2 regions of the Thermoanaerobacter kivui genome follow, and region 2 is predicted to be linked to the other one. Evidence: riboswitches for the same ligand, from Rfam matches in the RefSeq annotation. Region 2 holds a riboswitch; the other holds the start of a gene.
The links. Region 2 has a riboswitch for S-adenosylmethionine ahead of TKV_RS08150 (homocysteine S-methyltransferase family protein). Riboswitches for the same ligand answer to the same signal wherever they lie in the genome.
Positions count from the first base shown of each region.

Region 1 (7,835 bases), 1.1 Mb from region 2:
CTTATACTTTAAAGCGTACAGTTTAAAATATGGCGTATTCTTAAAAAAATTAAAGATTGCAAGCGATAAATCAATAAAACGGCCATTTTTAAGCTTCTATGCCTATTGTGAAATTTTGTTTTTTCTATTATAATTTATTTCGTCACTGATAGCGGGATGTGGCGCAGTTGGTAGCGCACGTGCTTTGGGAGCATGGGGTCGGGGGTTCAAGTCCCTCCATCCCGACCAGTGTGGTCGTATAGCTCAGCTGGGAGAGCACCTGCCTTACAAGCAGGGGGTCATAGGTTCGAGTCCTATTGCGACCACCATTATTTATATAAAAATCAAAAGTGTGGAGGGATACCCAAGCGGCCAAAGGGGGCAGACTGTAAATCTGTTGGCTATCGCCTTCGATGGTTCGAATCCATCTCCCTCCACCATCGAAAAAGAAGACCGAAAGGTCTTTTTTTATTTTCTCCCTCAAGCATCTTGACATGGTAAAAAAGTGTAGTATAATATTATTTGAAAGAGAAAATTATTATCTCCTGATAAAAATATTGAATTAAGGAGGAAATATTTATGAGAGAAATGACAAAACACAATTTAAGTGAAGCTTACGCTGGAGAAAGCCAGGCTCACATGAAGTATCAAATTTTTGCTGATGTAGCTGAAAAAGAAGGAAAACCTAACATCGCAAGACTTTTCAGAGCTATTTCTTATGCTGAATTGGTACATGCTACAAATCACTATAAGATTCTTGGAGAAGTTGGAAATACTGTTGAGAATCTTGAAAAAGCAATAGCAGGTGAAACATTTGAGGTAGAAGAAATGTATCCTGCTTATAACGCTGTTGCAGAGCTTCAGGAAGAGGCTGGAGCTAAAAAGAGCATACATTATGCCATAGAAGCAGAAAAAATACACGCAAAATTGTATACTGAGGCAAAAGAAGCTGCCTTAAAAGGAGAAGACATTAAAATATCAAAAGTTTACATATGCCCTGTTTGCGGATATACATCTGTTGACGTATTGCCAGAAAAATGTCCTGTTTGCGGCGTTCCGGGAGAAAAGTTTGTGGCATTTTAAATATAATTTTTCAAATCAAAAAAGAGCATGTTTTGTCATGCTCTTTTTTGATGCAGTGTGTGTAAAACGTCAGCAACCTACACAGTTGTGACACACACCTTTAATGCAAAAATGTTTGACATAGCAAATAAATTGTGGTATAGTAAACAACAGAAAATTTAATAACATGCTCTTATCAAGAGAGGTGGAGGGAAAGAGCCCGATGAAACCCAGCAACCTGTCCTATAGGACAAGGTGCTAATTCTCTCAGAAGCATGCTTCTGAAAGATGAGGGTATGTGCCTCTTCTTTTGGAAGGGGTTTTATTTTGTTTTTAAGGAGGAATAGAAAAAAATGCGTAGACTGTTTACATCTGAATCAGTCACAGAGGGGCATCCTGATAAAATTTGTGATCAGATTTCTGACGCAATATTAGATGAAATTTTGAAAAAAGATCCCTATGCCAGAGTTGCTTGTGAGACTGCTGTAACTACCGGTTTGGTTTTAGTAATGGGTGAAATTACTACAGATTGTTATGTAGACATACCGAAAGTTGTAAGGAAAGTAGTAGAAGAAATTGGCTATACTAGAGCAAAATTCGGTTTTGACGCTGATACTTGTGCGGTTATCACTTCTATTGATGAGCAATCACCGGATATTGCCCTCGGTGTAGACAAGGCATTAGAAGCTAAAAGAGGAGAACTTTCAGATTCGGAAATTGAGGCTATTGGCGCTGGAGACCAGGGTTTAATGTTTGGTTTTGCTTGCGATGAAACAGAAGAATTAATGCCTATGCCTATAATGCTAGCTCACAAGCTTGCAAGAAGACTGGCGGAAGTTAGAAAGAACGGGACATTAAGCTATTTAAGACCAGATGGTAAAACACAAGTAACAGTAGAGTATGAAGATGACAGGCCTGTGAGGGTAGATTCTGTTGTAGTATCAGCTCAACATGCACCTGAGATTGATCACGATACTATTGAAAGAGATATTATTGAACATGTAATAAAACCTATAATTCCTGAAAATATGATAGATGATAAGACTAAAATTTTTGTAAATCCCACAGGAAGGTTTGTAATTGGTGGACCTCAAGGTGATAGCGGACTTACAGGAAGAAAAATTATTGTAGACACCTATGGCGGATATGCAAGGCACGGAGGCGGAGCTTTTTCTGGTAAAGACCCTACAAAAGTTGATAGATCCGCAAGTTATGCTGCAAGATATGTGGCAAAAAATATTGTGGCAGCAGGACTTGCTAAGAAGTGTGAAGTGCAATTAGCTTATGCGATAGGTGTTGCTACACCTCTTGAAATAGGTATTGATACTTTTGGCACAGGTAAAATATCAGATGAAAAGATTTCGGAAATTGTAAAACAAGTTTTTGATTTAAGACCTGCAGCTATAATTAGGGATTTAGATTTAAGAAGACCTATTTATAGACAAGTTGCAGCTTATGGCCACTTTGGAAGACACGACTTAGACCTCCCATGGGAGAAAACAGACAAAGTAGATATATTAAGAAAATTGGCAGGAATATAAATTTGAAAGCCCGGGTAAACCCGGGCTTCTGGCATTTTTTATATATCTTTTTTAATGCCATAGAATTTATGTTTTGTAAACGCTTCGCTACCTTAATTATACCACAAAAATTGAAAAAAAGAAATGAATTGGCTTTAATTTGCTTTAAATATAAGGTAAAATTAAATAAAGAAAAGAATTAAAACAGGAGAATCGGCTATGATTGACATAGAGGGTGTAGTTGAAGAAATAATTTTTAGAAATGAACAAAATGGTTATACGGTTTTAGAATTAAGTACCCAAGGTTTAGTAGTCACTGCTGTAGGTTATATGCCTTATGTAAACATTGGGGAAAGAATTAAAATTGAAGGAGAATGGGTAGAACATCCTGATTATGGTGAGCAAATTAGGGTTTTAAATTATGAAACCTTGGCTCCCACCACTTTAGAAGGAATAGAAAAGTTTTTATCTTCTGGCTTAATTCCTGGAATAGGTCCTATTACAGCAAGAAAAATTGTAAAAAAGTTTGGCGTAGATTCTTTAAATATAATTGAAACTGCACCAGAAAGATTAAAAGAAATAAAAGGTCTAAGCGATGAGAAGATAAAAAGAATTTGTGAAGCTTATGAAATGCAAAAGGGCATAAAAGAAGTGATGGTGTTTTTGCAGGGGTACGGTATTTCCACTGCAATGGCTATAAAGATTTATAAAGAATACGGAAACAACGCGATTGAAATTATTAAGCAAAACCCTTACAGATTGGCTGACGATATATTTGGAATAGGATTTAAAACTGCAGACAAAATAGCAGAGAGCCTAGGAGTTGACCCTCATTCTCTATATCGCATATCTTCTGGTACTCGATATGTTTTGATGCAGTATGCGGCAAATGGTCACACCTATGTGCCAAAAGAATTGTTAAAAAAAGAAGCAGCAAGTTTGTTAGAAGTAAGTGAAGAAGAAGTAGAAGATTCTTTTGTGCTTTTAGTACAAAATGAAAAAATACATATTGAAACTTTTGAAGATGATACTGTAGGAATTTACTATATACCTTACTATATAGCTGAATTACACACAGCAGAGAGATTGTTTAACATGACACTAATGGAAAATGAAGATTTAGGCATAGATGTCCAAAAAGAAATTAGAAATTTTGAAAAAGAAACAGGTATTTTGTTGGCAGAAAATCAAAAATTGGCTGTGGAAGAAGCTGTTAAAAATTCTGTTGTTGTCATAACGGGAGGTCCAGGCACAGGAAAGACTACGATAATAAATTGTATAATACGTATTTTTGAAAAAGCTGGTAAAAAAGTGGCTCTTGCAGCCCCAACAGGAAGAGCCGCAAAAAGGATAACGGAAGCTACTGGAAAAGAGGCAAAAACTATTCATAGGCTTTTAGAATATACTTATTCGGAGGAAGAAGGGAAGGGCTTTAACAAAAATGAAAAAGACCCATTAAAATACGACGTTATAATAGTTGACGAAGCTTCAATGGTAGATATATTGCTTATGAATGCTTTATTAAAAGCCCTACCTATAGGGGCAAAACTGATTTTAGTAGGGGATGCTGATCAGCTTCCATCTGTTGGAGCCGGAAATGTCCTAAGAGATATAATAGACAGTGGAATAGTAAAAGTGATACGTTTAAAAGAAATTTTTAGACAGCAAAAGCAAAGTTTGATAGTAGTAAATGCTCACAAGATAAATAATGGAGAATATCCAACCTATAACGATAAAAATAGTGATTTCTTTTTTATAAATGCTAACACCCAAGAGGATATATTAAAAACCATATTGGAGCTTGTGACAAACAGACTTCCTAAAGCTTATGGATTTCATCCTATTAATGATATTCAAGTACTTACCCCTATGAGAAAAGGGATAATTGGTGTTCACAATTTAAATTTAGAGCTGCAAAAAGCATTAAATCCCCACGACAAAACTAAAGCCGAAAAAATAATGAAGGAATTTGTCTTCAGGGTTGGGGATAAAGTGATGCAAATAAAAAATAACTACAAGATAAAATGGAAAAAAGGCGATGAAGAAGGAGAAGGAGTGTTTAACGGAGATATAGGAATAATTCAATCAATAGACGAAGAATTACAGGAATTGACTGTATATTTTGACGATGAAAAATTTGTCACTTATGACTTTTCTGATTTGGATGAACTAAATTTGTCTTATGCTATAACAGTGCACAAAAGCCAAGGCAGTGAATTTCCTGTTGTCATAATGCCAATTACTTATGGGCCTCCTATGCTACTTACAAGAAACCTTTTATACACTGCCGTTACAAGGGCAAAGAAATTGGTTATTTTGGTGGGTCAAGAGAAATATTTGAAATTTATGATTGACAACAATAGAATCTCAAAAAGATATTCAGGGCTTCTTTCAAGGCTTAAAAAAGCACTTTTGTATGTAAACTAAATATTACGATTTTACACAAAATAGAGGAAAATTTACTGTAAAATGATAATTTTTTAATTAATTTTAATTTAATAATGCCGATATAAAATATAAAAGAAAAGTGAATTGCAATAAGGGGCAATAAAGATGATTTTTTTAGACCTTTTATTTCCACCAAAAACAACCTGTATTATTTGTAAAACTGCTATAAAAACAGGATATTTATGCGACAAATGCAAAAGCACATTAAAATTTATTGAGGGTAATAGGTGTAATATTTGTGGTAAACCAATAGACTATGAAGGAACATGTCTTGATTGCTTAGAGCATGGCCATGAATTTAAACAAAATATAAGTCCTTTTGAATACGATGGTGTTCTAAAAGACTTAATAGGGCGGTTCAAATATTTCAAAGAAAGAGAATTGGCACCTTTTTTTGCAGACTATATGGCTAATGCAGTTAAAAAAATGGACTGGCCTATCGATGTCATAGTACCTGTTCCTCTTCACAAAATTAGACTTGACGAAAGAGGTTACAATCAGTCAGAACTTTTGGCAAGAGAACTTTCTTATCGGTTGAATATTTTTATGTCTAAAGCTTTAAGAAGAGTGAGAAATACAACAACACAGACTGCTTTGCACAAAGAAGAGAGGATAGAAAACGTAAAGGGTGCTTTTAAAGTGACTTACAAAGATACTATTGTTGGGAAAAATGTGCTACTGGTAGACGACGTGTTGACAACAGGCGCTACTTTGAACGAGTGTGCCAAAGTCTTAAAAGAAAATGGGGTAAAAGATGTATATGTGGTTACTATAGCAACTGGCAAAAATATGTGATGGGGAGTTTGAAGTATCAAAAAGGGGATGAAAAGAAATGGAAATAAGAAATTGTAAAAGGTGCGGAAGGCTTTACACGTATACAGGAATTGATTTATGTCCAGAATGTTATAGACAGGATGAAGAAGATTTTATGAAAGTGCGGGATTATTTAGATGCTCACCCTTCAGCTACCATGCTGGAAATATCTCAAAATACACAGGTTTCTACAAAGAAAATAATGGATTTTTTAAAGGAAGGCAGGCTTATTTTAACCTCTAATAACGTCAATATAGGTCTTAGGTGCGAAAAATGTGGTAAACCAATACTTACAGGTAGGTTTTGTGACGAGTGCAAAACCAAATTAGCTAAGGAACTAATGAAAGGCTATTCGATTCAATCCGAGAATAAAGAAGATGAAAAACAGACAGGAGAAAGGCTGTACGTTTATGAAAACCAAAAAAAGAAAAAATGATTTTTATATTAAACTTTTAAATTATTAAGTCGATATTAGTAGTACGGGGGTGTTAAAAATGAAAATTTATAACAACAATATTGAAAAAATAATGTCAGTTTATCGAGTAGATCCGGTAGAAAAGGTTACCAGCAAGAAAGCGGAGATAAAAGATAAAGTTGAGATATCAGAAGAAGCAATTAAACTTGCACAAAGTTCAATTGAATTTGAAAAGATTAAGAATCAAAAGATTGAAAACATAAAGTCAATGCTTAATGCAGGAACTTACAATGTAAAAGCTGAAGATGTGGCGGATGCTATTCTTAAGGGAATATTGTTGAATAAAAAAATTTAAAAAGGGTGTGCTGGCAATGGCTAATAGCCAAAAGCTTGTAGATGTATTAAGGGGAGAAACAGAAATTTACAAAGTTTTATTAGACTTAGCGATAAAAAAAACTGATATTATAATTGCAGGGAAAGTAAAAGAATTAGATGAAATAGTTCAAATAGAGAAGCAACTTATAAAAAAACTTATGGAATTAGAAGAACAAAGAGAGGATATATTGGAGAAGATTGATATAGAAGGCAAAATGACAATAACCGACTTGATAGAATCCATTTCTTCAGAAGAAGCAGAAAACCTAAGAGATATCAAATATAATCTGACTAATATTTTAAAAGAACTTGAAGAAAGAAACAAATTAAATGCTGCTTTAATTGAACAAGCGTTAGAATATATAAACTATTCTATTCAAACAATATCAAGTGCCTTAGAAAGTGATGATGGTGTTTATGGGAATAGTGGCAATATAAAAAGATACACCAGCCTAATTGACAAAAAGGCATAGGGGGATGAAGATGTCTACTTTTCAAGGATTAGAAATAGCAAAGACAGGATTGTTTGTAAGCCAAAAGGCTTTGGATGTCACTGGACACAATATTGCAAATGCTAATACTCCTGGGTATACTCGTCAAGTAGTAGATATGGCCTCAATTGCACCACCTACTACTTTTGGCATGTATGACCAATGGGGAAAAGTTATAGGAGAAGGCGTAAAAATACAGGATATAAGGCAAATCCGCGACCAATTTTTAGACAACCAATTCAGAAGGGAAAATAAATTTTTGGGTGAATGGGAAACAAAAGCGCAAGTTTTAGCTGCTGTTGAAGATATATTTAACGAACCTTCAGATAGCGGAATAAACACAGTGCTTAATGACTTTTTTAATTCCCTTCAAGAGTTATCCAAGAATCCCGAAAGTTTGACGGTAAGAGCGGAAGTTAGAGAGCGAGCTATTGCTCTTGCTGATACTTTTAATACTGTATATCAGCATCTTTATGATAAATTAAACGAATTGAATTCTACCATACAAAGTAGGATTTCAGAAATAAATTCTTATGCCGACAGAATAAGCAAATTAAACAATGAAATATATAGATTTGAACTTAGCGGACAGACAGCAAATGACCTAAGAGACCAGAGAAATCTCCTTGTCGATCAGCTTTCTAAGTTGGTGAATATTACTACTTATGAAGATTCTAATGGAAATTTCAGAATCGACATAGCTGGACAAGCTTTAGTTGATGGGTCGACTGC
Region 1 covers NZ_CP009170.1:466,075-473,909, forward strand. Annotated here, with positions in the region: tRNA gene TKV_RS02295 (tRNA-Pro) at 153-228, shown strand; tRNA gene TKV_RS02300 (tRNA-Val) at 233-308, shown strand; tRNA gene TKV_RS02305 (tRNA-Tyr) at 334-419, shown strand; gene TKV_RS02310 (rubrerythrin family protein) at 559-1,062, shown strand; SAM riboswitch class I at 1,232-1,336, shown strand; gene metK (methionine adenosyltransferase) at 1,395-2,582, shown strand; gene recD2 (SF1B family DNA helicase RecD2) at 2,781-4,988, shown strand; gene TKV_RS02330 (ComF family protein) at 5,115-5,804, shown strand; gene TKV_RS02335 (TIGR03826 family flagellar region protein) at 5,842-6,258, shown strand; gene TKV_RS02340 (flagellar biosynthesis anti-sigma factor FlgM) at 6,317-6,592, shown strand; gene TKV_RS02345 (flagellar protein FlgN) at 6,609-7,085, shown strand; gene flgK (flagellar hook-associated protein FlgK) at 7,096-7,835, shown strand, end outside.
Region 1: it holds a riboswitch for S-adenosylmethionine, as region 2 does, so the genes downstream of both, metK (methionine adenosyltransferase) here and TKV_RS08150 (homocysteine S-methyltransferase family protein) in region 2, are expected to answer to the same signal.

Region 2 (7,835 bases):
ATTACACGAAACATACACTATTTTTTCAGCGTTAAATTTCACAATGTCTTCAAGCGCTTTTGGATTGATTCCAGACCTTGGGGGGTCTACAATTACTACATCAGGTTTTTCTTTTATCTCCTTTAACTTTTGAGATACATCGCCAGCAATAAAAGTGCAATTTTCAAGGCCGTTTAGCTCAGCATTTTTTCTTGCTGACATAACTGCTTCTTCTACTAGTTCTATCCCAATTACCTTTTTAGCCATTGGAGCCATAATTATGCCTATGGTTCCTGTACCAGAGTACAAATCAAAAACTATTTTGTCAGATACATCTCCTGCAAATTCCCTCACTGTCTCATAAAGTTTTTCTGCTCCGTATGAATTAGTTTGAAAAAAAGAAAATGCACTTATTTTAAATTTTAATCCTAAAAGCTCTTCAATAAGATAATCTTTTCCATATAACACATTTAACTTTTCACATACTACAGCATCTGACCAGGAATCGTTTTGAGTATGTAGTACACCTACAAGCCGACTTTCAAAATTCGCATTTTTATATCTTTCAATAAGCTCTGTAAAGTCATGTTGCAACTGTGTTGTCGTCACAATGTTTAACAAAATCTCTCCTGATTTTGATGCCTTTCTCACAACCAAATGTCTCAAAAAACCTTCATGAGTCTTTTTGTCATAAAAAGGAAGTCCTTTTTTTATTGCATAATCAAAAGTAAGATTTAAAGCTTTGAGAAAGTCATCTTCAACAATATTACATTTATCTGTCATGATTACCTCATAAAATCGACCTTTTCTATGAAGTCCTAACACCTCATTACCTTCTTTATCTTTTCCAAAAGTATATTCCATTTTATTCCTATAACCATGCTCTTTAGGACTTTTCACAATCCCTAAAAATTCATAATCTCTTATTCCCTCTTTTTCAAGAAGCTTTTTCAAAATATCTTCTTTTATCTTAAGTTGATCTTGATAGCTAACATTTTGATAAGTACAGCCGCCACAGTCCCCAAAGTGAGGGCAAAAGCTTTGCTTCTCCAAAGGAGAATTCTCTATTACTTCCACTATTTCGCCTTCTACCATATCCTTTTTTACTTTTTTAACTTTTGCCTTTATTATTTGCCCCAAAAGTGCTCCTTTTATTTTTACTTTTTTCCCCTCAAAATAGCCTATCCCAAATCCACCAAATTCCATGTCTTTTATCTCAACTGTTATAATATCATTTCTTTTCACTCTTATTCCTCCTTCGCTATTTAGATTATACCTCTTTTTTCTCAATAATTCTAATATAATTCACTAAAATGTTTTCATCAAAAAATAAAATAACCTTTACATAATTTTAATAAAGTTGTACACACTTTTGATTGTTTTTTTATTGTATCACGAACATATATACAAGAATATTATATTAGTAAATATATAGATTTGGAGGTTTAAAAAATGTACGACTATAATCCTTATGTGCAGGATTATGCTTTTCCTTCTCTAAAGCTTGCACAGGCTTATGTGCCTTTACAGAAGTATGTATCTCTTTATCCTCCGGAAGAAGCCATTAAAAAAGGCACTATCTTTCCTGAACTTGATATGCCTTATGTAGGCGAAAAAATGAGGTGATAAAATGGATGGCAATCAAATATCTATGCTTAAGAAAATCATGGAAATAGAGTTTACCTGCATAGATTTGAATCTATATTTAGACACTCATCCCGAGGACCAAAAAGCTCTTCAAGACTACAACTATTATTCTAATCAATTGTCTATGTCGAAACAGCAATATGAACAATTTTACGGACCTTTGATGGTTTTTGGTCATTCACAAAGTCAATATCCTTGGAAATGGGTAGATGACCCATGGCCTTGGGAAATAGAATATTGAGGAGGACTTTGCTATGTGGGTTTATGAAAAGAAACTACAATATCCTGCTAAAGTATGCAAACCAGATGTAAAAATGGCAAAATACCTCATTGCCCAATATGGAGGCCCTGATGGAGAATTGGCAGCCGCCTTAAGATATCAAACCCAGCGATTCGTTATGCCTACAGGAAAAGCAAAAGCAGTTTTGACAGACATTGCTACAGAAGAATTAGCACACCTTGAAATAATAGCAACTCTTGTTTTCAAACTTTTAAAAGGAGTACCAGTAGAAATATTAAAGAGAGAAGGATTGGGAGAATATTACACGGAGCACGACAGAGGATTGTTCTACGCAGATACAACTGGAATGCTGTGGACCGCCGCCTATATCCAGGCAAAAGGAGATGCAATCGCTGATTTACACGAAGATATGGCAGCCGAAGAAAAAGCAAGAGCAACTTATGAACATTTAATAAATCTAACGGATGACCCTTGCGTAAAAGATACTTTAAGGTTTTTGAGAGAAAGAGAGATTGTACACTTTCAAAGATTTGGAGAAACTTTAGTACAGGTAAGAGAATATATGGAAAGTAAAAAATTCTTTTAAAAAAGTAGATGTATGTCTATTGGCATACATCTACCCATTTTCCTTCTACTATTTTATCAAGGTCTTCGACTTTTATGATGGCAGCAGCGTTTACGTCGCCAGCAGCAGGATATACTACCTCATAATTTTTTAAAGACACATCATAATATACTTCAACCGGATTTTTCAGCCCATAAGGACAAACGCCACCAACAGGATGCCCTGTAACTTCTAACACTTCTTCCGGGGATGCCATTTTTGCTTTTGTCTTAAAAGTCTCTTTAAATTTTCTATTGTGTATTTTTTTATCTCCTGCTGTTATAATCATAATATATTTATCTTTTAATCTAAATAGCATAGACTTTGCTATTTCCCCAGGAGTTACACCGAGAGACTCTGCTGCTTTTTCCACAGTACTTGTATCTTCAAAAATTTTTATTTTAATATCATATCCCTTCTCTTTAAAAAACTCTTTCACCGCTTCTACTGACACCTCTACACCACCTTTAAATACCACAAGTTTTACATAATTTTAAGAAAAACTTATCAGCAATTTTAACTGCATCTTGAGCCGTTTTTCCGTAATAATCTGCACCAATCTTATAAGCATATTCCTCAGTCAAAACAGCCCCGCCTACCATTATTTTTACCTCAGTATTTGCTTTAAGCAGTTTGATAATTTTCTCCATATTAAACAAAGTTGTCGTCATCAAAGCACTTAGACCTACTAACGGTGCCCCTGTTCGCTTTACTTCCTCTAATATTACTTCTCCTTTTACATCCTTTCCTAAGTCAATTACATCATATCCGTAATTTTCCAAAAGAACTTTTACTATATTTTTTCCTATGTCGTGGACATCACCTTCAACAGTTGCAAGGATTATTTTGCCTTTAGATACTGAACCTTTTGGAAGCTTTTCTTTTATTATCTTAAAAGCGTTTTGCACCACTTCTGCAGAGCTCAAAAGTTGTGGCAAGAAATATATGCCTTTTTCATATCTATCTCCCACTTCTTTTAAAGCAGGAATTATTATGTTATCAACTATAGAAAGAGGCTGAACTTCCTCCTCTAAAATATTTTTTACTATATCTTCTACTCCTGACTTTTTGCCTTCTAAAATCTGGATATAGAGTTTTGATTTTAAATCTTCTTCTTGAATTTTTTGTTGTTCTTTCTCTTTGATCTCCTCTTTTTGCTTTTTCCCATATATATTCAGATAATTCACACTGCCTTTATCTTTATTTAGTAAAACCATTGAAGCCCTCAAAGTGTCCATCATGGCTTCATCGCAGGGATTTATAATAGCAGTAGTAAGCCCATAAGATGCTGCCATTGCTAAAAAAGTAGAGTTTATCAACCTTCTTTCAGGTAAACCAAAGGAAACATTGCTAAGTCCCACAACAGTATTTACTCCTAACTCTTCTTTAGCCAATTTTATCGCTTCTAAAGTCTCAATTGCAGCTTCCTGCTCAGAAGAAACCGTCAGCACAATACAATCTATCAATATGTCCTCTTTAGGTATGCCATACTCTTCCGCTTTTTTTATAATTTTTTTCGCATTTTCAATTCTTTCATGCCTATCTTTGGGAAGCCCTTTATCTCCTACAGTAAGTCCTACAACACAAGCTCCGTATTTTTTGACAATAGGAAGCACTTCTTTTAAACTTTCCTCTTTTGCACTTACAGAGTTGATTATGGGTCTACCTCTTAAAATTCTTATAGCTTTTTCTACAGCTTTAATATTAGTGCTATCTATTTGAAGAGGAAGGTTTACTACATTTTGTATTTCAGAAACTACCTTGGGAAGTAATTGCTCCTCATCTATTCCTGGTACCCCCACATTTACATCTAATATTTCCGCTCCGCATTTTTGCTGTTTTATAGCTTCCTCTACTGCTAAACTTACATCTCCAGCCAAAAAAGCTTCACTCAACTTCTTCTTCCCAGTTGGATTAATACGCTCCCCTATAACCCTTAAAGGATAATCGTCACCTATGAAAACTGTTTTTGTATTAGAAGCTACAGCTGTAAATTTGGTTACTTTGACTTTTGGCTTTAAATCTTTTACAGCCTCTTTAACAAGTTTTATATATTGTGGAGTAGTACCGCAGCAACCCCCAACTATAGAGGCACCTTTTTCAACAAGTAAAGGAAAGAAACTAGCAAATTCTTCTGGTTTTAAGTCGTAAACTGTTTTGCCGTCGCGAATGACAGGCATACCTGCATTAGGTTGTGCAATAATAGGTATGCGAGAAACTTGAGACATTTTTTCCACTACACTTACCATTTTATCGGGGCCTGTCGAGCAGTTAACGCCAATGGCATCTAATCCTAACCCTTGTAAACTAACTACTACAGTTATAGGGTCTGACCCCATGAGAGTCCTTGCATCTTCTTGAAAAGTCATTGTACATATAACTTTCATGTTTGAATTCTCTTTAGCAGCAAGAATGGCAGCTTTTGCCTCCAGCATATCTGACATTGTTTCAATTAAAACAATATCTGCTCCCGCTCTTTCTGCAGCTATAACTACTTCTTTAAAAACATCATAAGCTTCGTCAAAAGTCATGTCTCCATAAGGGGTCAAAAGTTCTCCAATAGGTCCTATAGAAAGTGCCACAGGTTTATCTTTGGAAGCTTCTTTGGCAATTTTGACAGCCTGAGTGACAATATTGAAAACCTCATTTTCCAGTCCATATTTTGCTAATTTTATCCTGTTAGCGCCAAAGGTATTTGTCTCAATCACATCCGCTCCTGCTTCTATATAGGACCTGTGGATATCAAATACTACTTCTGGATGGGTTATATTCATATATTCGGGACACTCTCCAGTTTTTAAACCCCTCTCTTGAAGTTGTGTCCCCATTGCTCCATCAAAAACAATCACTCTATTTGAAAGTTCTTTAAAAATGTCTAACATTTTTAACCTCCATTTAATTCATCTGTACTTTATTTTCTTTAAAATCACAGGCCAAATCATCAACTCTTGAAATTATTTCTAACACAGCATTTGTACACTCCTTTTGGCGTAGAAATTTCTGCTGTCACAACAAACTTCCTTTTCTTAAGTTTAGTACACAAATTTCCATTTTTCAACATCTACATCGCCTCCATTTTTAAAAATAAAAAAGTCTCTTCGCCAAAAGAAGAGACACCAAAACTCTCTCATCTTTCAGCGAAACGCTGCTGGAATTGGCACCAAGACGCATATAAAATGCCGGTTGCCGGGTTTCATCGGGCCAGTCCCTCCACCACTCTCGATAAGAGATTTTAAAGTATTAAATTGTTAAATTATTTAAGCTTTATGATACTATGTTTTTGTTTCTCTGTCAAGAAAAATTTTTAGCAACTGTCTTACCTAATTTGGTACACTATAATTATAGAAATTTTATTTTGAAAGGATTGTGTAAAATGATTTTTTCATTAGTTTCTTTTTTGTTTTTGTGCAACCACTTGCATAATGATTTTTTTAATATTATAATATACTTAACACTTGGAAAATGAGGAGGTTCATCATGAGTAATGAAAAATTGCCAAGAGTAGCCTATTTCTGCATGGAATACGGCTTACAATCAGATTTCAAACTATACGCAGGTGGTCTTGGCATTTTAGCAGGAGACCATCTAAAAGCCGCAAAAGAATTAGGTATGCCTTTAGTAGGAATAGGCATACTGTGGAAACAAGGTTATACAGAACAACATATCGGTGAAGACGGATACCCTTATGATGCCTATCGCAATTACACACGTAAGTACGACTTTTTAAAGGACACAGGAGTAAAGGTAAAAGTAAAAATAAGAAATAGAGATGTGTATTGCAAAGTATGGTTGGTAGACAACTTTGACAATGCTCCTCTGTATTTGCTTGACACAGATATACCAGAAAATGGGGACAGATGGATAACAGGTCAACTTTATGGATGGTTTGGTGAAGAAAGAGTTGCACAGGAAATAGTATTAGGCATTGGCGGAGTAAGAGCTTTAAGAGCTTTGGGAATTGATGTAGATGTTTATCATTTTAACGAAGGGCATGCAGTATTAGCAGCCATTGAGCTTATAAGAGAGAAAATGGAAAATCAAAATATGAGTTTTGAAGAGGCGTGGAAAGCTACAAGAGAAGAAGTAGTATTTACAACCCATACCCCTGTTAAAGAAGGAAACGAATCTCACGATTTAGAACTTCTCATGTACATGGGTGCAAACAATGGTCTTTCAATTGAGCAAATGGCTCAAATCGGTGGTGTTCCTTTTAATATGACAGTCGCAGGTTTGAGACTTTCTCGCATTGCAAACGGTGTCTCAAAACTTCACGGTCAAACTGCAAACAGAATGTGGCAGCATGTTGACAACAAAGCTCCTATAATTTCAATAACAAACGGAATTGATAGAAACACTTGGGTAGATAAAAGAATAATAGAAGCCTACAACAAAGGTGAAGGACTCCTACAAACTCACAATATTTTAAAACAAGAATTAATTGATTTTATATATCAAAGGACAGGAGTCAAATTAGACGCTGATAAACTTTTGATAGGTTTTTCAAGGAGAGCTGCTCCTTACAAAAGAAGCGACCTTATATTTACCAATGACGAAGTTATAGGTGATTATCTAAGGTCTAAAAAAATTCAAATGGTGTTCTCTGGAAAAGGTCATCCATTAGATGACGTAGGTAAAAAAATTGTCGCAAAATTAATAGAGATGACAAAGAAATATCCTGAAAGCGTAGTATTCCTAGAAGATTACGACATGACAATAGGAAAAATGCTTACTCGAGGCGCTGATGTGTGGTTAAACAATCCAAGAAGACCATTAGAGGCCAGTGGTACCTCCGGCATGAAAGCCGCCATGAACGGAGTGCTAAATTTAAGTATTTTAGATGGATGGTGGCCAGAAGCTTGTATAGACGGAGTAAATGGCTGGCAATTTGGGGATGGTTTTGAGTCTGACAACATAGAAGAATTAGACAAACACGACCTTGAAGCACTCTATGACGTCCTTTTAAATAAAGTAGTTCCAACCTACTACAACGATAAAGCGAAATGGGAAAACATGATGAGAGAAAGCATAAGAACAACTTATGATGCTTTTTCAGCAAATAGAATGTTAAAAGAATACTACGATTTAATGTACACAAAAAAATAAGTCAACCCCTATTTAAAAAGGCCGCGCAATTGCCCGGCCTTTAATTTATTTTCCCAATCTTTTTTCTAACAATTCTTTTTCTTTTTCATATCCTGGTTTTCCTAAAAGTGCAAACATATTTTTCTTGTAAGCCTCTACCCCTGGTTGGTCAAAAGGATTGACACCATTTATATATCCACTTATGGCACAAGCCATCTCAAAGAAATACACCAAATTTCCAAAATAGTAAGGAGATATTTCAGGGATATTTACTACAAGGTT
Region 2 covers NZ_CP009170.1:1,597,154-1,604,988, forward strand. Annotated here, with positions in the region: gene rlmD (23S rRNA (uracil(1939)-C(5))-methyltransferase RlmD) at 1-1,224, opposite strand, end outside; gene TKV_RS12460 (spore coat associated protein CotJA) at 1,432-1,605, shown strand; gene TKV_RS08135 (spore coat protein CotJB) at 1,610-1,867, shown strand; gene TKV_RS08140 (manganese catalase family protein) at 1,881-2,453, shown strand; gene TKV_RS08145 (YbaK/EbsC family protein) at 2,470-2,925, opposite strand; gene TKV_RS08150 (homocysteine S-methyltransferase family protein) at 2,939-5,353, opposite strand; SAM riboswitch class I at 5,596-5,700, opposite strand; gene glgP (alpha-glucan family phosphorylase) at 5,949-7,574, shown strand; gene TKV_RS08160 (glucose-6-phosphate isomerase) at 7,620-7,835, opposite strand, start outside.